Regions from separate parts of the Lysinibacillus sp. NPDC056232 genome, predicted to be linked through region 1. Evidence: riboswitches for the same ligand, from Rfam matches in the RefSeq annotation. Region 1 holds a riboswitch; each other region holds the start of a gene.

Region 1 (6,940 bases):
GCTCAGCAATCTCTAGCTTGCGATGTCGATCAACCGCCATGCCTTGCTCATCAATTGTCCCCACTACTAAAGAGGCCCCATATTTTTTCACTAGCGGTAAAACTGCGTCAAAACGCTCCTCGCCATCCTCTAAGTTAATAGAATTAATGATGGCTTTCCCTTGAGAAAACTTAAGTGCTTCCTCAATTACTTTTTCATCTGTCGAGTCAATCACAAGAGGTACTTTTACTTTTTTTACAACTTCCTGCATAAAGCCACGAATATCCGCTAGTTCATCGCGATCAGGATTTGCTAAACAAATATCAATAACATGTGCTCCATTTTTCACCTGGGCACGTGCGATTTCTGCTGCTTCCTCAAACTTCCCATCAATAATTAAATTTTTAAACTTACGAGAGCCGATGACATTTGTCCGTTCTCCAATAAATAATGGACGCATAGAATCGTCATACACTAATGGCTCTATGCCTGATACTACATGACCATGTGTTGCATCTGGTAATTGGCGAGGCTTTTCGTACTTTAGCACCTCTCGAATAGCAGCAATATGTGCTGGCGTTGTACCACAGCATCCTCCAACTATATTCAGCCAACCCTTTTCTGCAAAGCCTTTTAGCTTCTGTGACAGCGATTCAGGTGACTCATGATAGCAGCCTTCCTCGTCAGGTAAGCCTGCATTCGGATAACAGCTAATATAGCCTGTTGAAAGCTCTGCTAGTGAACGGATATGATCAGTCATAAACTCTGGTCCAGTCGCACAGTTTAAGCCCACTGACAATGGTTTAATATGCTCAATAGAAATGTAAAAAGCATCAATTGTTTGACCAGCCAGTGTCGTTCCCATGGGTTCAATTGTTCCCGATATCATCACAGGTAGCTCTTTTCCCGTTGCTTCAAAGGCACGAGATACCCCCAATGTTCCTGCCTTAACATTTAGCATATCCTGACTAGTTTCTAGCAACAGAACGTCCGCCCCGGCTTCGATTAATGCCTTTGCCTGAACATAGAAGTTTTCCTCTAACTCATCAAATGTAATACCACCTGTAACCGACAAGGTTTTTGTAGTTGGTCCCATAGCCCCCGCTACAAAACGTGGCCAATCGGATGTTGAAAACTCATCCACTACTTTGCGTGCAATTTCTACAGCGCGTTTATTAATCTCTTCTGCTTTCGCACCAAGATCATATTCATTTAATACAAGTGGAGTACTTCCAAATGTATTTGTACAAATAATATCTGCTCCAGCCTCTAAATATTTTCCATGAATTTTTTCCAGCACATCTGGTCTAGTTAGCACGAGATTTTCATTACAGCCATCATATTCCTCGCCGCCAAAATCCTCTGCCGATAAATTTTCATTTTGTAGCATTGTTCCCATTGCGCCATCAAGAATTAAAATTCGTTTCTCTAGTTGTTCTTCAATCAAGTGCTTAGCCATTTATACTTACCCCTTTTTTCTGTTCATCCAATTGCTCAATAAATTTCATTAATTCTAGTGTCATATCGTAGCGTAAAAATGGTGTGATGAGGTAAATACCATTGAAATATTCCGTTGCTACTTCTACTAATTCCTTGGCAATTGCAATTCCTTCTAGTGTTGCGCGTTCCTTATCATCGCCACAAGCCTTCATACGGGCTAACGCTTCATCCGATAGTTTGATACCTGGCACTTCATGATGTAAGAACTCCGCACTTTTATAGCTCGTTACTGGCATAATGCCTATATAAATTGGTGTTTCTAAATGCTTTGTCGCCTCGTAAATTTCCACGATTTTTTCCTTTGAATAAACAGGCTGTGAAATAAAATAATCTGCCCCATATTCAATTTTCTTTTCTAATCGAGAGACAGCGCGATCGAGCACACGTACGTTAGGATTAAAGGCAGCCGCCACAGAGAAATTCGCCTTTTTACGAAGTGGTTTCCCTGAAAACGATACACCTTCATTTAACTGTTTTATTAATTGAATGAGCTCCATTGAAGAGACGTCATAAACGCTAGTAGCCCCTGGGAAATCACCTACCTTTGTCGGATCTCCAGTCACTGCTAAAATATCATGAATTCCTAGTGCATTTAATCCCATTAAATGTGATTGAAGACCAATTAAATTACGATCTCGGCATGTTATATGGGTTAACGGGCGTACCCCATGCGTTTCTTTCAGTAAGGCTCCCATTGCGACATTACTAATCCTTGGTGAAGCAAGTGAATTATCTGCCATCATGACTACATCCGCGCCAGCCTCATATAATTTTTTTGCCCCTTCAATAAAGCCTTCGATTTCTAAATGTCTTGGTGTATCTAACTCTACAATAATCGAGCGTTCACGCTTTACTTTTACATGTAATGGCTCATAATTTGCTGGCTCTGCCTCACGGACAACCTCTACTTTTTCTGGCTTTGCATACTTTTTCTCGACCGGGGATAGCTCCTCTAAGTATTTTTTCGCTGCAGCAATATGCTTTGGTGTCGTACCACAGCAGCCACCAATTAAACGTACCCCCTGATCACGAAGCTCTACAGCTGCTCGACCAAAATAATCTGCCTCCGACTCATATACGACACGGCCATCCTCCAAATCAAGGAGAGAGGCGTTCGGATATGCTGACATAAATGCCTTTTTAGGAAGCTCTACTCCTTCGAATGCTTGTATAGTATGGTGAGGACCTAAGCGACAGTTAACACCAACGATATCAGCACCTAGCGCTTCAAGTTTATGTAAGGCGTTATTTAAGCTCATTCCATTTTGCAAAATTCCGGGTTCGTGCATAGAAACTTGAGCAATAATCGGTAATTTCGTTTTAGCTCGTAGCATTGTTAAAGTCGCTGTTAGCTCTTCAAAATCATAATACGTTTCAAGTAAAAGACCATCTGGATTTCCAGCAAGTAAAACAGTTGCCTGCTCATCAACTGTTGCTAAAATTCCCTCTAACGTTGCGTCACTTTTACGAATACCACGGATTCCCCCAATAGTACCTAAGACAAATTGTCCACCATCTGCCGCTGCTCGTTTTGCAATCGTTATAGCAGCTTCATTAAACTGCTGCACACGAGATTCTAATCCATAACGGGCTAATTTTATGGCATTAGCTCCGTAAGTGTTCGTTTGAATAATATCTGCACCAGCTGCTATATATTCTCTATGAATCTTTTCAATTAATTCAGGTCTCTGTACATTCATTTCCTCATGGCAGTACTCCAAGCCATAGCCATATAAAACTGTACCAATTGCACCATCTGCTGTAAGAACATGCGTTTTTAACCTTTCAAGCAATCCCATAAAACTAGCCTCTCTTCCCTTTTCTTTAAAATAAAAAAAGCCTTCTTTCATAAAAAAAGAAGGCTTTTACGTCGTTTCGTAATTGTTTTTCCTTCTCATCTTCGACACAACGGTCTTCTGGATTTAGCACCTGACAATAAGTTGGTTGCTGAAGCTTCATAGGGCCAGTCCCTCAGCTTCTCTTGATAAGAATGTAGTATGAATTTTTTAAATAATTAAAAGAATCATATCGTTTACGAACGATTGAGTCAAGACTATTTCACAGAACAGAGGATAATTTTTACGAAAAACATTGTATTTTGATTTAATTCAGACAATTACGATAGTTTTCCAGCAAGTTCCTCACCAATTTTTTTACCATTTTGAATACATGCACCTATGCCTACTCCAAAATAAGAGCATCCCGCTATTGATAAATTTGGATAGTTTTCCTCAAGCTCTTGTACAAGACCTTGCAACGCTTCACGATGTGCCAAGTCGTACTTCGGCATTTGGTCAATCCATTTTGTCACGTCAACAATAGTTGGCGTTTCCTCAATCCCCAAGCTTTTTCTTACATCCTCTAGGGCAACAGTTGCTAACTCTTCATCTGTCATCACACGTAATCTCTCATACTCAGGGTTAATGCTCTTATAAAAAAGTCGTACAAGTAATTTTCCTTCTGCTGAGGTGTGTTTCCACTTGCGACTTGTCCACGTTGCTGCATTACAAATAACATCCGAATTATGTGACACAATATAGCCTGTTCCATCTGCTGGTAATCTATTATCGGGTACATCAAATCCTAAGTAAATCGTAATGGCGGATGCAGTATTGAATCGTTCAAAATAGCAGTTCAAAGATTCATCCTGCAATAAACTTTGTACCGCTTCATTTGGCAGTGCCATTACAACATGATTTGCTTCAATCATTTTTCCGTTTGCTAATGTAACAGTGTATTGATTCTCCTGCTTTTTAACACTTGTAGTGGCAATCCCTTTTATAATTTCTACATCCGTTAATGTTTCTTCAAGTCGATCTATTAGTGAAGATAACCCATTTCTAAATGAAATAAATTTCTTATTGGCGGCTTTCACAAATTGTTCCCTGTTTGCATCGAAACCTTTAATAATACTACCGTAATCGTTTTTGTAATCGATTAAATACGGTAAAGTGGAAGCAATGGAAAGCTGATTTAAATCTCCTGAATATACACCTGCAAGTACGGGCGCTATTTGGTTTTGAACAAGCTCCTCACCTAAATAGTATGTTAAAAATTCCCCGATAGAGCTTTCTTTTGTAAACACTTCATTTGGCATGGTTAAATCTTTTAATGCTTCTTTTTTACCTTTCGCTGATACAAGCGTGCTTTCCTCAAGAGATTGTAAGCTCATAGGAATACCGAACGTTGAGTCTGCAGGGATGGCATGTAACTCATTATTCATGTATATATACGAAATACCCGTTTCGTTATACACAAGATTTTGTTCAAAATTAAGTTCTTTTACTAACTCCATGACACCTTTATGACGCGCTACAATAGAATCTGCTCCTGTTTCCATAATGAAGCCTTGTTCATATGCAGAGTGAAGCTTGCCACCAAGGTATGTATTCTTTTCAACGAGTACAAGCTTTACATTTAAGTTTTTCTCCTGAACTTGGCGTTGTAGATAATGCATCGTACACAATCCCGTAATTCCGCCACCTAATACAACAACTGTTTTCATATTAACCGCCCCTATTTTTAGTTCTTTATTTCAGTATAAACTTTTTTTATCAAAAATTACGTTAAACCCTTTACAAATTTAGCAAAAATGGAGCTATCCAGGCATTGGATAGCTCCATTTTTTTCTATGTTCAGTTAGCATATATTAAATTTAACAGCACATATTCGATACCTAGCTGATATTATATATTAAGAGTTGATATAGTGTTATTTATACACTACAATGTGAAGCACCTTATTGTCTTTGTCTCTTGCTTCTCACTTCACTAATTTAAATTTTGTGCAAAGCTAGCTAGTTCTTCAGCAGAATTTTTTACTTCATTAAAGGCAATACCTAATTCACTTAGTACTTCTACTATTGCTTGTACTTCTTTTTCCATCTGACCATTTTGTTCTTTGGCTTCGGTCATAGCTTCCAATATGTTAGTAAATTGTCCTTCCGTTTGAACCATATTTTCCTCACCGGAAGCTACCTCTTCTTGAATATTACTTAGCGAATGAACAAGATTAACTGTCCGCTCATTCGTTTTATGTAGTAACGTGGCAACCGATGTGACAGATTCCTTTGTTTGAATCGATAGTTTTCTCACTTCATCTGCAACAACACTAAAGCCTTTACCCGCTTCTCCAGCACGAGCCGCTTCTATTGCCGCATTTAAAGCCAACAAGTTCGTTTGATTAGCAATATTTGTCACAACATTCATAATCGATTCCATTTCTTTTGACATATCTGCCAACTGTGTAATATTTTCCGCTATATCGTCAAGTGAGTAAATAATATTACTCATATTTTGCGATTGGTTCTTTAATTGTTCACGACCTTCTAATGCCTGACTCTCAGCCATAGTCGACACTTGAAGTGATTTTTTTGCTAGTTGTTTAATTTCATCTGATTGTTCACTTAAGCGATGAAACGAGTTGTTCGTTTCTTGTGATATTGTGGCAAGACATTCCGAAGACTCTACAATCTTTTTCTCTATTACTTCTTTTCTACGTTCTATTTTTTCATGAAGTTGATCAATGGTATGTTCAAACGCCTCTAAAACTAACTGTTGCTCAAAATTAGATATTTTTGAGATAGCCCTAATTGTATTGAGTTGATCCATTGGATGATGAACATGTTCTTCAACTAAGTCAATAAATGATGCTGTTAAATCTTGAAAAGCACAAATATACCATTGTGTTTTAAGCCCGATATGGACATGTACTTTAGCAATTTTAACGCGCCTTTGATAAAAATCATCATCAATCGTACCATTAAACATTTCAATAATATGACGTCGTAAAGTAATTTTCAGCCTCTCTACAGAACTATGTTTATTAATAATATCTACTAGAGTACGTTCAGTTACAATCATTTCATAAAATCGATTAACTATGTTATCAATATTGCCTTCTACAAAAGGTTGAAAGGCTTTTAAATATTGTAAATCCCGTTTTGTCAATTTAAGCAAATCAATTTGCTTTTTTATTAAATGGCGATTCGTTATATCCATTTTTACAATGTATTGCTCTAAATCTAACGCCGTTGTCTTTCTCTGTTTTTGAAAAATCACACATTTACCCTCTTTCATGCCGTGTACTTTTAAAAGCTGAGAAAAATTTAATTCCATTCACCAATAATATAAAAAAAGCATCACCATAACGTAGAGTTGATTTCCATTCCCTCTGGACGCATCCTGAAGAATTGTCATCCCTAACTTTTAGTGAGAACCCCCTCAGGATATTAAATCCATATACATTACTTATGACTCTTTCTTCTGTTACGGGTTATAATCAACTGAAAATGGTAACCTTATAATTAGCTATTGCTACTAACTACCTTTCAAAATCCCTCATATACATTATACATTTTATAAATAGCTGTCAATTTTCACATATGCATTTTTTACCATAAATTGAACGAAAAGTACCTATTACCTTTCTTATTAATCAAAGCAGAAAAAAAGCTACCACA
Region 2 (6,940 bases), on a different contig from region 1:
TTATGCCTCGGCATAATTGCGTCCGGAATCGGCTTTGTGCTTGCACAAAGAACTCCTTTCCGATTTCCTTGACATCCGCCGGAGGCAACTTATTTCAGCGGATGTTTGTACACCCGCTGAAATAAGTTAAAAGGAAGGGGGATAAAATGAGTCAATTTAAGCTTCAAGTGAAGGATGTATTAGAAAACACATACTTCCAAAGTGCGGAGGTCGTAGCTGGTGAAGAAGGATTATTACGCATTGTAAAGTGGGCCCATGTCATTGAAATTATACAAGTAGATAATTTTCTAGCTGGTGATGAATTAGTTTTAACAACAGGGATAAGCCTTCAGCACAGCATAGAGAACTTTATCTTTTTCGTAAAATCCTTAATCCAAAAAAATTGCGCGGCATTGTGCATTGAATACGGGACTTCCATACAGACCATCCCGGAAGTAATTGTAGCCCTTGCTAACCGTCACAGCTTCCCTATTATCGTTTTTCATGACACGGTTCCTTTCGTCCGTATTACACAAGATTTACATAGTCAAATTATGAATCAACAATATTTAATGATCTCTACTTTAGAATCCTACTCTCAAACATTAAATAAAAATGCTCTATTAGGGCAAACCGCAGAAGAAATTTTACAAAATATGTATCATGAATTGAAGACACAAATTATCTTTTCTATTAAAGGTCGAGAGCCTATCTTTTTTCCAAAGATGCCGCATCATAAGCGCCAACAACTAGTAACGATGAAAAAATCAGCACCCGTATTTAAAAATGAACCAATCTTTATTTTTGACCAGCATTATGCAGATTTAACGCTCTATAGAGAGGATGGTCTATTCTCAGAGTTCGAATTACTTATTTTAGACCGTACAGCTACTGCCCTGGCACAGTTGTTAATGAGAGAATTTTATATCGAAGAGAAAAGGGACATTGAGGATGCCTCTATTTTAGCGGATTGGATCGATCAAAAACTATCGAAAGAGGAAATTTATAAATTTATCGTCACCTATCATTCTAATTATAAGCTTTCTAGCGGGGCTGTTTTTATTTTAGCAACTCCTAATGCAGTCTCTAAGGTACAAGAGGATATTGTCTACAGTAAGCTCTACTATCGAAATCTTTTTGAGCAAAATGGATTTATACCATTTTTATGTGAAAGAAAAAGTTATGTCATTTTTATTTTACTCCATACGAAAGATAGTAAATCGAGTCGCGAATTATTAAATACATTAGTTTCTTCCGTTCAGAAAACTGATTTTTATAAAAAACAAATGGTTCAAGGGTATCAAATAGCCATTGGCAAAGTCGTTGCAGACGTAGAGGAAATACCGAAGAGCTATCAAACTGCACTCGAAACATTGTATATTTGCAGTAAAGTACAAACAACATCTTATTTTTATGATGATTTACATCTGTATCACCTCATCTATAAATTACAGATGCAAGTAAATTTACAGGAAGTGATTCAAGATTATTTGCAGCCCGTTATTGAATACGACAAAAAATATAACAGTAAGCTATTAGAAACCTTGCAAGTATACTTACAAACGAACGGCTCCAAACAACAAACTGCCAACCAACTGTTCATCGTCCGCCAAACGCTCTACCATCGTTTAAAAAAGCTTGAAAGTCTCTTAGGGGAAAATTTCATGAAGGGGCATAATCGGATTACGCTTGAATTTATGTTGCTTGCTAATTCTTTAATTGAGGATAAAAACTAAAATACTTTGCTTTTGCGGGGTTTATCGGTGGTGTTGATTGGTTAGCACGCTCAAGGTTGCTTTGTTCCTTGAGCGTGCTATCAGATTTTAATTTTCGGTAACTACTCCGCTATATAATCCTGGTCTGCGGTCGTCATAAACTGGAATTCTGCCTCGTACTTCATCGACAATCGAGAAGTCCACGTCAATGACAGCGACTTCTTCATCCTCTGCGCCAACCCAAAGCACTTCGCCCCATGGTTGAATAATCATTGATTGACCATTGAAGTTTTCTACCTTTCTAGAAATACGATTAACAGCGATCACAAAGCATTGATTTTCAATGGCACGTGCTTGCAACAATGTTTTCCAATGGTCGATACGTGGTGTCGGCCATTGCGCCGGTACAAACAATACCTTTGCTCCCTCTAAGGCGTGAGCACGTAGCCATTCTGGGAAGCGAATATCATAGCAAATCACGCCTGCAGCCTCGATATCACCTAGGGCAAAGCGATTCATTTCATCGCCCGCTTCTAAATATAAATGCTCGTCCATCAAACGGAAAAGATGTGCCTTGTTATATTCACCTACTAACTCACCATTGTTATCAAACGTATACATCGTGTTGTAAAATTTATCGCCCTTCTTCGTTGAAACAGAGCCACCAACAATATGTACGCCAAGCTCTTTCGCTAAACCTGATAAAAATGCTTTCGAACGTTCTCCATCCACATCTGCAAGCTCTGGTAATTTTTCAAGTGCATAGCCTGAATTCCACATTTCCGGTAGTACAATAATTTCTGCACCTTGTTTTGCCGCTTCACGAATTTTGTCCTCAGCGCGAGCAAAATTTTCTTCTACTTTGCCAAAGCCTACGTTTAATTGAATACAACCGATTTTCATTGTTATTCCTCCTCTAGACAATTAGTAAAAAAAGTAATACCTTTTAGATTTAATGTACAAACAACTTTCAACACTTACAAAAGCGTTTGTTTCACTGCATTTATGCTTTTGTGAATTTCATTATACTACATTTAAAAGTAGTCTAATTTAGATTTCTTCAGTCGCTTGGTCACTTTTGGGTCTCCTGAAGTCGCCTATTTTTCACTGTGGACCATCCATAAAAAGGTGGTCTTTCTTCTAATAAAAACAACAATTAAGACCACCCATCATGGAGTGGCCTTTTCATGATATATTCAACCAAAGTTCTCGTTAGTTCAAGAAGACTATTAATTAGTAGTTTTCATTTATGTCATAAATATTCTAGACTGGTTTTAGGTATAATAGATTGGGTACTAGTTTTAATCTTAGATATGATTTGCTCTCTTGGACCATTTAACCACTCAGAATTACTATAAAATTTTCGTTGTGAGTTCTCCAAATGTTTACTATTTTCATATTCCCTTATTAAATAATACGAATCAGGGTTATGTAAAGATTGACCATAACTAATAACTTTCATTTTTTCTTTTTCGTGAAGAGGAATACTTTGTTCTACCATTATTTTGTGAAATTCATTTCCAGTACCTTCTTCTAATTTGTATAATAAAATTTCTAATATGGCTTCCGTATTCATAATCTACCTTCCCCTTTTTTAAAAAATATAAGTGGATAAAATCCATTTCAAGAAAAAGTCTATGCGGTCATTTGATCAACGCCTTATTCACTTCTATCACATGATTACACCATACTTTCCTTAATGTGTTTTTTTATAAATTATCAAACTATATTACAAAACTACATCTGTGTACGACCAACACTTTCCTTAAGCCGGTTATAAAACGGTACTGGTCGTTCTCTATTCGCTGTTTCTTTTATATGATGGCTATAGACATTTAGTAAAAAAAGTAATACTATTTGCTTCATATCTTTAATAATTATTATATTCTGAAAAAGGTGAACATGGATGGAATTCTCAAAAAAACTACAGCAACTTCCAACTCAATTTTTTGCAGCACTTGTGCAAAAAGTAAACACTGCTCTAGCTGAAGGGCGTGATGTTATTAATCTTGGTCAAGGTAATCCTGACCAACCCACTCCTTCACACATTATTAAAGCATTACAGGAGGCAGCAGAAAATCCTCAAAATCATAAATACTCTCCATTTCGTGGCATAGCAGAATTACGCCAAGCAGCAGCAAACTTCTACAAACGTGAATACAATGTTGACATTGATCCTGAAACAGAAGTAGCTATTCTCGGTGGTACGAAAATCGGTCTTGTTGAGTTACCGTTAGCCGTTTTAAACCCCGGGGATACAATGCTGTTACCCGATCCAGGGTATCCAGATTACTTATCTGGTGTCGTATTAGGCGATGTTAATTTTGAAGTCATGCCGCTTTTTGCAGAAAATAATTTCCTGCCCGATTATAATGCTTTATCCGATGAAGTAAAAGAAATGGCGAAGCTGCTTTACTTGAATTACCCGAATAACCCAACTGGTGGTACTGCAACACTTGAATTTTTTGAGGAAACAGTACGCTTTGCAAAAGAGCACAACATTATCGTAGCACATGATTTTGCCTATGGGGCGATTGGATTTGACGGCAATAAACCTATCAGTTTCCTGCAAGCTGACGGTGCAAAAGATGTCGGTATCGAAATGTATACATTATCCAAAACGTATAATATGGCAGGCTGGCGCATTGGTTTTGCAGTTGGTAACCCTGATATTGTTGCAGCCATTAACCTTATTCAAGATCATCTATTTTGTAGTCAATTCCCCGCTGTGCAACAAGCAGCAGCGGTTGCCCTTACAGCATCTCAGGATTGCGCGGATGAGCTAAGAGCGACTTATGAGCGGCGACGAAATATTCTTATCGAAGAAGCACAGCGAATTGGTTGGCACGTAACCGCACCGAAGGGTTCTTTCTTTGCATGGCTCCCTGTTCCATTAGGTTATACGAGCGAGCAGTTTGCTGATGTATTGCTCGACAAAGCTGATATCGCAGTAGCGGCAGGTAATGGCTTTGGTGAATATGGCGAAGGCTATGTGCGGGTCGGTTTACTTGTTAGTGAAGAACGCTTACGTGAAGCAATCAGTAGAGTTGAAAAATTAAACCTATTTAGCTCATGAACATATCCCCATACCTAAGTAGACTCTATCGAAAAACTGTTCCATTAGCTCAAACTTGCTATAAGAACAGTTTTTCATTTCCTATCTTTTTTAGTTGCCCTACCCCTTCTTCTAGCGGACTCTTTTTCGACTAAATAGTATAGCAAAATAAAATATTTTAAAAATTCAATTGACTTACTATATCCTATAATCTATATTAGGTATATCGGATTTACAAAAAAATAATATAAATCTCTTATCAAGAGTAGCTGAGGGACTGGCCCTATGAAGCTCGGCAACCTCCTTTTTTTAAGGAAGGTGCTAAATCCTGCAAACGATCATCGTTTGATAGATAAGAGAGGACGTTTTTTCATGAGCCTCTCTTAGTTTATAAGAGAGTTTTTTTTATTTTTAACTACCGATAAAACAACTTTGGAGGTATGTCTCATGAAAAAGAAAAACAAATTTTTATTAGGTTTAGCAAGTCTCACATTAGTAGCAGCATTAGTAGGCTGCGGTACTAAAGAAGATAAAGGTAGTCAAGGTAAGGCTATTAATGAAAATAAAATTGTAGTAGGTGTGACTTCTGGTCCACACGAACAAATTGCAGAGGTTGTTGCAAAAGTTGCCAAAGAAAATGGCTTAGAGGTTGAACTAAAAACTTTCTCTGATTATGTTTTACCAAATACATCGTTAGCCGAGGGTGATCTTGATGTAAATAGTTATCAACACAAGCCATTCCTCGATGCATTTAACAAAGATCACAAAACAGATTTAGTGCCAGTAGGAAAAACAATTTTAAATCCTATGGGCATATACTCTGAGAAATATAAATCATTCGATGAGGTTCCTGATGGTGCAACATTCGGGTTACCAAATGATCCAACGAACGGGGCTCGTGCTCTATTTGTCCTTCAAGAGGCAGGCATCATTAAATTAAAAGAAGGTGCAGACTTAACAGCATCTATTCGCGATGTCGAAGAAAACAAAAGGAATTTTAAATTCATTGAATTAGAAGCTGCACAAATTCCGAAGCAGCTTAGTGAAGTAGATGTAGCAGCTATTAATACGAACTTCGCTCTTGATGCTGGCATTAATCCTAAAAAAGATTCAATCCTTTTAGAGTCTACTGACTCTCCTTATGTGAATTACATTGCAGTCCGTGCTGAAAACGAAGACGACCCAACAATCAAAAAATTCGTTGAAGCTTATCAATCTGATGAAGTACGCAAATTTATTGAAGAAGAATTCAAAGGTTCTGTTATTCCGGGCTGGTAATTGACGATTAAGGACCTTTCATACAATCGAGAATCTGCGAGACTCCTACGGAAAACTAGCAGATTCTTGCTTTATAGAAGGGCTTAGAAAGGAGATATCACAGTATGATTCAATTAGAAAATATCACAAAAGAATTTAAAACTAAAAAAGATATCGTCAAAGCAGTAGATGGTATTAACTTGCATGTCAAAAAAGGTGAAATCCATGGAGTTATTGGCTACAGTGGTGCAGGAAAAAGTACTCTTATTCGCTGTGTTAATTTATTAGAGCGTCCAACAACAGGAAAAGTATTGATCGACAATGTAGATATTACTTCCCTTTCTCTAAACGACCTTCGCAAAACACGTCAAAAAATCGGGATGATCTTCCAGCATTTTAATCTCTTGAAAACAGCGACTGTTTACAACAATATCGCGGTACCATTAAAGCTTCTAGGCTATAACGACTCTGAAGTGAAAAACCGCGTTGCAAAATATGCAGAAATTGTTGGCCTAACAGAGAAATTAGATAGCTACCCTAGCCAGCTTTCTGGGGGGCAAAAGCAACGTGTCGCTATTGCACGTGCCCTTGCTCAAGAGCCTGAGATTTTGCTCAGTGATGAAGCGACAAGTGCTCTCGATCCTGAAACAACTGACGCCATTCTTGAGCTTCTCTTGAAAATTAATCGTGAGCTGGGCATCACTATTTTACTCATTACACATGAAATGAATGTTATTCAAAAAATTTGCGATGATGTATCCGTTCTTGAATCAGGGACAGTTGTGGAATATGGCTCTGCTATAGAGCTATTTTCGAAGCCTCAGCATCCAACGACACGAAAATTTTTAAATACCATTTCTCAACGTAATTTATCGCCTTCCCTTATCGAGCAATTAAATGTTTCGGGAAGAGTTATTCGTTTAACATTCCTTGG
Region 3 (6,940 bases), on a different contig from region 1:
AGCATTATTGACGTCATCAACTGGATAAAGTGGGTGTTCTTTATCAACTAATTGCGGCCCAACCTTCGCGACCACTTTACCATCTGCTAGCTTCTCAACCTCAGCTACATGGCGATAACGCAAGCCTTTTTCACACGCTTCTTTTACTTGCTCTGCCGAAATGCTATCAATTCCGACTACTTCGACCTCAGACCAGTCTGGTTGTTCACCAAATGCCAAAGCACTTAAAATCATTAATTTTTTGAAGGCGTCCTGTCCGGATATATCATTATATGGATCTGCCTCCGCATAACCTAAATTTTGCGCCTCTTTTAATGCAGTGTCGAACGACCAGCCCTGTGAACGCATTTTCGTTAAAATATAGTTGGATGTCCCATTTAAAACACCCTGAATACGACTAACATCATTGACAAGCAAGATGTTTTTCATCGTTTTAATAACTGGTACACCGCCAGCAGTCGTTGCCTCAAAGCCTACAAAAACACCGTTTGCTTTTGCAAGATCCTGTAGCTCCAAGCCTCGTTTTGCAAACATTACTTTGTTAGCTGTGATGACATGACATTTATGTTCAACAGCGCGCTTTAAATAAGTAAATGCTGGCTCCTCGTTGACGATCGCCTCAAAAACAACCTGCATACCTGGTTCCGCTAAGACTTCATCCATACTAGTTGTCATTAAATGTGCTGTCCCTGGTACACGTTCACGGCTGGCGTCTGTAACTAAAATTTTTGCTACTTCTAGCTCGATTCCTAATTTATTTTTAAGCTCTTCACGCTTTTCGTTTAATATATGGTAAATTCCTTGACCTACCGTTCCAAATCCTAATATAGCTGCCTTTATAGTTGCCATTTCTGTTATTCCCTCCAACTTACATTCCGCAGTTTCATTATATTTCGTCTCAGCTTAATTCGTACAGATTTTGAATTGTTCGCCGACTTTACAAAGCAGGTCAGTTTGCCTTGTTTAACACTTCGTTTTCAGACAGATATTTAGTCATGGTGTTTCACGTTCCCTACAAAAAAATTCTGACTGAAGATACAAAGTTTGTGAAACACACAAATTCAAATAATTCGAAATTCAACTTAAAGAAAATTGTAACGCAAATACATACATTGCACAAGAAAAATCTTTCTAGGATGGACATTTGTTTCCTCTAGAAGTGCAAAGGAAATCGTTTTCATTCCTTTATTATATGATTTTTCACTTGATCTATAATAATTGAACAAATATTGACGACGATTCTTATTAAAGAAATAAAAACCTTTCTTCTATTATATATATGTATGTAAATACATTCATAAAAATTGTTCTTTTGAAATATATCAATAATTTTTTTTCAATTATGCCAGTATATCTTCCAACATCTAATTAAAAAGCTCATTCCCTGTAGCAGCAGAGAATGAGCACAAATTTATGAGGGATAATTAACTAGCTTTGGCTAGCCATTTATAACGATATTGTGTTAGAGCTTGTTGCACCAGTCTTATTTCCTCTAGCGTAAAATTTGGTATTGCATACGTACGTTCAACTAATTGGAACGTTCCGTATTTTAAGTAATACTCTGTCGCAGGTAGAGGAATATGACTTGCTCCATAGCCTTCATAAGCTTCAAAAACTTCTTTTACTGTATAGCCTTCCTCTTTGACATAAACAATTTCCTTAAAAGCTGAATGTCCAAAGATCTCTTGCCATGTACTCTCAACTGATGCAAGTATGTTTTGAATGGACATGTTGTTCACAAACACATGACCTTCATTTAACTCATAAATAAGATAAGATGCAATGTTTTGCGCACTATACACATTTCCCATTTAAAACACTCCTTTATCATCAGTTTTGGTAGATAGGAGTAGCTACTGGCTGAGCAACTACTCCCCTTCATATATTCAAAAGTGGGGGAGCACTTATGAAAACTAAATGTCGAACGCTTTTCTTATTTCCTAGTATAAAGCAAGGAATTAAGTGAGTCAACAATACTTATAAAATTACTAGGTATTATTTTTAAAGAGATTCAGTTACCCTCACCAAATGAGGCAAGCGGATGATGCAGCAACGATTTACGCATTACCAAATGAGGCCTATCGAATGAGAAAATACGTAAACGCTACAACATTAGCCAATGTCTTTTATTTATTAAGCTTCTACTTGTTGTTGTGAAGCTGTTACTTGTTTAATAGCTTGTTCTAAATCTGCAATAATGTCCTCTACTGCCTCTAAACCGATGGATAAGCGAATGAGCGACTCGGTTACGCCAGTTTGGATTAGCTCCTCAGCTGATAGTTGTTGATGTGTAGTAGATGCTGGATGGATAATTAATGATTTAGCATCCCCTACATTTGCTACGTGCGAGAATAATTTCACACTATCGATTAATTTACGCCCTGCTTCACGTCCACCTTTAATACCAAATGTAAGCACTGAACCGAAGCCATTTCTCAAATATTTTTTAGCTAACTCATGGGTAGGGAAATCTTCTAAGCCATTGTAATTTACATATTCCACAGATGGGTGGTTTCGTAAATATTCAGCTACCGCTAATGCATTTTCATTATGTTTAGGAATACGCAAATGAAGCGTTTCTAAACCTTGTAATAAATTAAATGCTGCGTCTGCACTTAATGTTGGTCCAAAGTCGCGTAGTAATTGCACTCGCAGTTTTGTGGCAAATGCAGCCGATGCTGTGTCTATACCATAACGCAAACCGTGATAAGAAGCATCTGGCTCAGTAAAGCCTGGGAAACGTCCACGAGTCCAATCAAACTTCCCTGCATCTACTACAACGCCACCTAAAGTTGTACCGTGGCCGCCAATCCATTTTGTTGCGGAATGAACTACGATATCTGCACCGAAGTCAATTGGTGTAGAGCCATACGGTGAAGCAAATGTGCTATCAATAATTAATGGCAAGCCGTTTTCATGTGCTATATTCGCTACTGCTTCAATGTCTAGCACTTTTAAACTTGGGTTACCGTAAATTTCAGCGAACACCGCTTTTGTTTTATCCGTAATAGCTGATCGGAAATTTTCCGGATTTGTTTCGTCTACAAAAATTGTTTTAATACCGTAGTTTGGTAGTGTGTTGGCCAATAAATTATAAGTACCTCCGTATAAAGAGCTACCTGCAACAATTTCATCCCCTGCCCCAGCAAGATTTAAAATTGAAAATGCAATAGCTGCTGCACCAGATGAAAGTGCTACCGCTGCTGTACCGCCTTCTAATAAAGCGACGCGTTTTTCAAAAACATCTACAGTTGGGTTTGTAATTCTTGTGTAAATATTGCCGGCTTCCTCTAAGGCAAAAAGACGTTGCGCATGAGCAGTGTCTTTAAAAACGAATGCCGTTGAGCGATATACGGGTACTGTACGAGATCCTGTTACCGGGTCTGGCTCTTGGCCACCGTGTAACAGCAATGTTTCTGGTTTAAAATTTGTCATTGTATACCTCCAAATGGTTATTTTTTTTACGATGGTACCGGAGATGAGGAGGATTTTTTCAGTAGAAAACAAAAACCCTCTTCAGCTAAGAAGAGGGTTGCGGTTGCAAGTTTTCCTCCCCTTATCTGCCAGATCCAAGTAAGAATCTGTAGGAATTAGCACCTTAGCAAGTTCGTCACTTACTGGTTGCTGGGCATCATAGGGCCTATCCCTCCGCCGCTCTTGATAAGAGTATGAGATTCAATTTCCATCGTTGTTACAAAGTATAAACATAGACTTTTTCTCTGTCAACACTAAAATTTTATTTTTTCCGAAACTTCTGTCTGCTTTTTTACGTAATACGAACGCATACATTATTTTAGTGTTACATAGCTCATCACTAAAAGTTTCGGGGTGAAATTTGTTAAAATGTACGCCCTTTTTATAAGTTGATTGTAGTGGAGACTGGGCGACTCCTTGGGGATCAGCAATAGAGGAACGAAGGCTAAAACCATCACGTCCTGTGATAACGCCTTCGTGACCAACATCGGTGCTGTTGCTGTCGCTTCGTTGCACTACGCTTTCGCGCAAAAAACATCTGTTGGCCCGAGACCCTGGAGCGCAGCGGATGTTTTCTGTGCGAAAGCGAAGCGACAGCAACAAAAGCGGCTCATCGGACGCCCCCAGGAAGCTCTGCTCTGCGCGAAAGCGAAGCGTCAGCGGCAAATGTTTTATCTGTGCGAAAGCGAAGTGGCAGCAACAAAGCGCCCAGTCGGAACGGAAATCAACCACACATTTTGGTCATGAGCTTATTATTTAGAAAGGAGGACTTTTATGATAAAAGCCGTTATTATTTTTCTTCTTGTTGGTTATTTAATTGGCTGTGTTCACGGCTCTAAAGTTGCTCAATTTTTATCTGGGGTAGATTTAAAAAAGACTGGATATGGCAATGCAGGTGCCTCTAACGCAACACTCTCCCTTGGATGGAAATACGGCGTATTAGTTGCACTTATCGACATCGGTAAAGGCGTTGCCGCTATTATCGGTGCACATGCCTACCTCGCAGATCTAACACAATTAACAGAAATACACGTTTGGCTCTTTACCTATATCGTAGCTACCGGTGTCATTCTTGGTCATAATTTCCCATTTTATATGGGCTTCAACGGTGGCAAAGGTACCGCTTCAATCATAGGAATATTACTTGCGATTGATTGGAAAATCGGCTTATTTGCACTCATTTTATTTGTTATTTTATCTTTCCTGACGAACTATTTAATTATCGGTGTACTTGTATTTTATCTCGTTTTTTGTATAGCCACATATTTATGGATTCCTGGAATATACCCAACGATTATAGCCCTACTTCTTTTTGGTATAGCCATCATTTTGCATATCGAAAATATTAAACGATTGATGCTAGGAACTGAGCCTAAAGTTACTTCAGCATTTAAAAAGAAAAAATAATATATTTTGGATATTATTGTCTTTTCTATGACCGCGTATTTTCTCGTAACTGCCCATTATCGCTATAAATAGAGAGCATTTCACACACTAGTTTTTTTTACAATAAATAGACAAATTACTTTCTTAATAAAGCATTCTACTAGTCGATGTTATAGAAAATACTAGAAAGGGTGAGAAAGTATGTCTACTTCTGAACAAGCAAAACCGAAACGTAATTTGAAGCCACTCTGGATTGCATTAGCATTCGCATCACTAATCGTCATAACTTTTTTACCTAACAGCGGCGATTTACCTATAGCAGGACAACGGGCTTTGGCTATCTTAGCTTTCGCGGTCATCCTTTGGGTTACAGAAGCAGTATCCTATCCCGTTAGCTCTGCCATGATTATTGCTCTCGTCACAATCTTACTAGGCTTAGCTCCGTCACTGGAAGATCCAACGAAAGTGCTAGGAACATCAGATGCATTAAAATTAGCATTAAGCGGATTTAGTAATTCAGCAGTTGCACTAGTAGCCGCAGCTCTTTTCCTAGCGGCAGCCATGCAAATTACCAATTTACATAAACGTCTTGCGCTATGGATCCTTTCACTAGTAGGAACAAAAACGAAAGCCATAGTATTCGGTGCTATTTTAGTATCTATTGCACTTGCATTCTTTGTCCCTTCTGCTACTGCACGTGCAGGCGCAGTTGTGCCAATACTACTCGGAATGGTAGCAGCATTTGGTCTACCACGTGATAGTCGACTTGCTGCTTTACTTGTCATTACCTCTGTACAAGCTGTCTCCATTTGGAATATCGGTATTAAGACGGCAGCAGCTCAAAATATGGTCGCTTTAAATTTCATCAAAGAACAATTTGGTGTTGATATTTCTTGGGGTGCTTGGTTGCTTTACGCTGCCCCCTTCTCAATCATCATGTCAGTGGCTCTATTTTTCATTATGACTACACTAATTAAGCCTGAAACAAGTAATATCGAAGGTGGTAAAGAAGTAATCAAAAAACAGCTTGCGGAACTTGGTCCATTAAAAGCTCCCGAAATTCGATTAATCATCACATCGGTCGTTTTACTATTTTTCTGGGCTACAGAGGGCAAACTCCACCCATTCGATACGACAACCGTCACAATCGTTGCAATCGCCATTTTATTAATGCCAAAAATCGGAGTCTATTCGTGGAAGCAAGTTGAACCTCATATTCCTTGGGGGACAATTATCGTCTTTGCAGTAGGAATTATGCTAGGAACAGTCTTACTTAATACTAAAGGTGCATCTTGGTTATCTGATAAAGTATTCGGTTCACTCGGTTTAGATTCTATGCCAATTCTTGCAACAATTGCGCTTGTCACTTTATTTAATATTCTTATTCATTTAGGCTTTGCGAGTGCAACAAGCCTAGCATCTGCGCTTATACCAGTATTTATCGTTTTAGCCTCAACATTAACGGCTAATGTCGATCAGGTTGGTTTCGTTATCGTGCAACAATTCGTTATTAGCTTTGGCTTCCTCTTACCTATTAGTGCACCGCAAAATATGCTTGCCTATGGTACAGGAGCCTTTACAACAAAGGATTTCTTAAAATCTGGTATTCCATTAACGATTATTGGGTACATCCTAGTTCTTCTATTCTCCGCAACGTATTGGAAATGGATTGGATTATTGTAAGGAGGAAATTTGTAGCCAGGCTTTTCTGTGGGTACCTGTTCACTTCGGTGGCCACCTGAGCGTTTTGTCGGCTTACCTGATCACTTTGTGGATCAACCCGATCACTTAGAGACCTTGTTTGACCCGAGCTTTCCGCGAAATACGTTCTTAACAACTAAAAGCCTTGAAGGAACATATCAACTGTCCTTCAAGGCTTTTTCGATTTATTATTTCGATAAGGCTGGGTTCTTCATCGTACCATTTTTTGCGTAATTCACATGCCATGAGAGCGCTTTTTCTAGAATATGTGGCGTATGATGTCCACCAGTCGCTTCATTAGCATCGTTAAAATACTTCCATAATTGCTCACGATATTCTGGGTGTGCACAGTTATCGATAATGAGCCTAACCCGTTCTT

Evidence for each region. A riboswitch is a leader RNA that binds a small molecule or an ion and turns the genes downstream of it on or off. The one in region 1 is predicted to bind S-adenosylmethionine.
Region 2: it holds a riboswitch for S-adenosylmethionine, as region 1 does, so the genes downstream of both, ACFCYJ_RS16530 (MetQ/NlpA family ABC transporter substrate-binding protein) here and ACFCYJ_RS18010 (bifunctional homocysteine S-methyltransferase/methylenetetrahydrofolate reductase) in region 1, are expected to answer to the same signal.
Region 3: it holds a riboswitch for S-adenosylmethionine, as region 1 does, so the genes downstream of both, ACFCYJ_RS25305 (O-acetylhomoserine aminocarboxypropyltransferase/cysteine synthase family protein) here and ACFCYJ_RS18010 (bifunctional homocysteine S-methyltransferase/methylenetetrahydrofolate reductase) in region 1, are expected to answer to the same signal.

The regions. Positions count from the first base shown of each region.
Region 1 covers NZ_JBHJTF010000026.1:29,892-36,831, forward strand. Annotated here, with positions in the region: gene metH (methionine synthase) at 1-1,438, opposite strand, end outside; gene ACFCYJ_RS18010 (bifunctional homocysteine S-methyltransferase/methylenetetrahydrofolate reductase) at 1,431-3,278, opposite strand; SAM riboswitch class I at 3,371-3,470, opposite strand; gene ACFCYJ_RS18015 (protoporphyrinogen oxidase) at 3,596-4,984, opposite strand; gene ACFCYJ_RS18020 (protoglobin domain-containing protein) at 5,250-6,539, opposite strand.
Region 2 covers NZ_JBHJTF010000022.1:77,530-84,469, forward strand. Annotated here, with positions in the region: gene ACFCYJ_RS16510 (PucR family transcriptional regulator) at 147-1,715, shown strand; gene ACFCYJ_RS16515 (carbon-nitrogen family hydrolase) at 1,803-2,597, opposite strand; gene ACFCYJ_RS16520 (hypothetical protein) at 2,947-3,270, opposite strand; gene ACFCYJ_RS16525 (pyridoxal phosphate-dependent aminotransferase) at 3,601-4,770, shown strand; SAM riboswitch class I at 5,003-5,108, shown strand; gene ACFCYJ_RS16530 (MetQ/NlpA family ABC transporter substrate-binding protein) at 5,197-6,027, shown strand; gene ACFCYJ_RS16535 (methionine ABC transporter ATP-binding protein) at 6,132-6,940, shown strand, end outside.
Region 3 covers NZ_JBHJTF010000057.1:13,154-20,093, forward strand. Annotated here, with positions in the region: gene ACFCYJ_RS25295 (homoserine dehydrogenase) at 1-849, opposite strand, end outside; gene ACFCYJ_RS25300 (hypothetical protein) at 1,425-1,811, opposite strand; gene ACFCYJ_RS25305 (O-acetylhomoserine aminocarboxypropyltransferase/cysteine synthase family protein) at 2,134-3,435, opposite strand; SAM riboswitch class I at 3,554-3,667, opposite strand; gene ACFCYJ_RS25310 (hypothetical protein) at 3,676-4,005, opposite strand; gene ACFCYJ_RS25315 (hypothetical protein) at 3,985-4,221, shown strand; gene ACFCYJ_RS25320 (glycerol-3-phosphate acyltransferase) at 4,249-4,881, shown strand; gene ACFCYJ_RS25325 (DASS family sodium-coupled anion symporter) at 5,062-6,543, shown strand; gene scpC (succinyl-CoA:acetate CoA-transferase ScpC) at 6,750-6,940, opposite strand, start outside.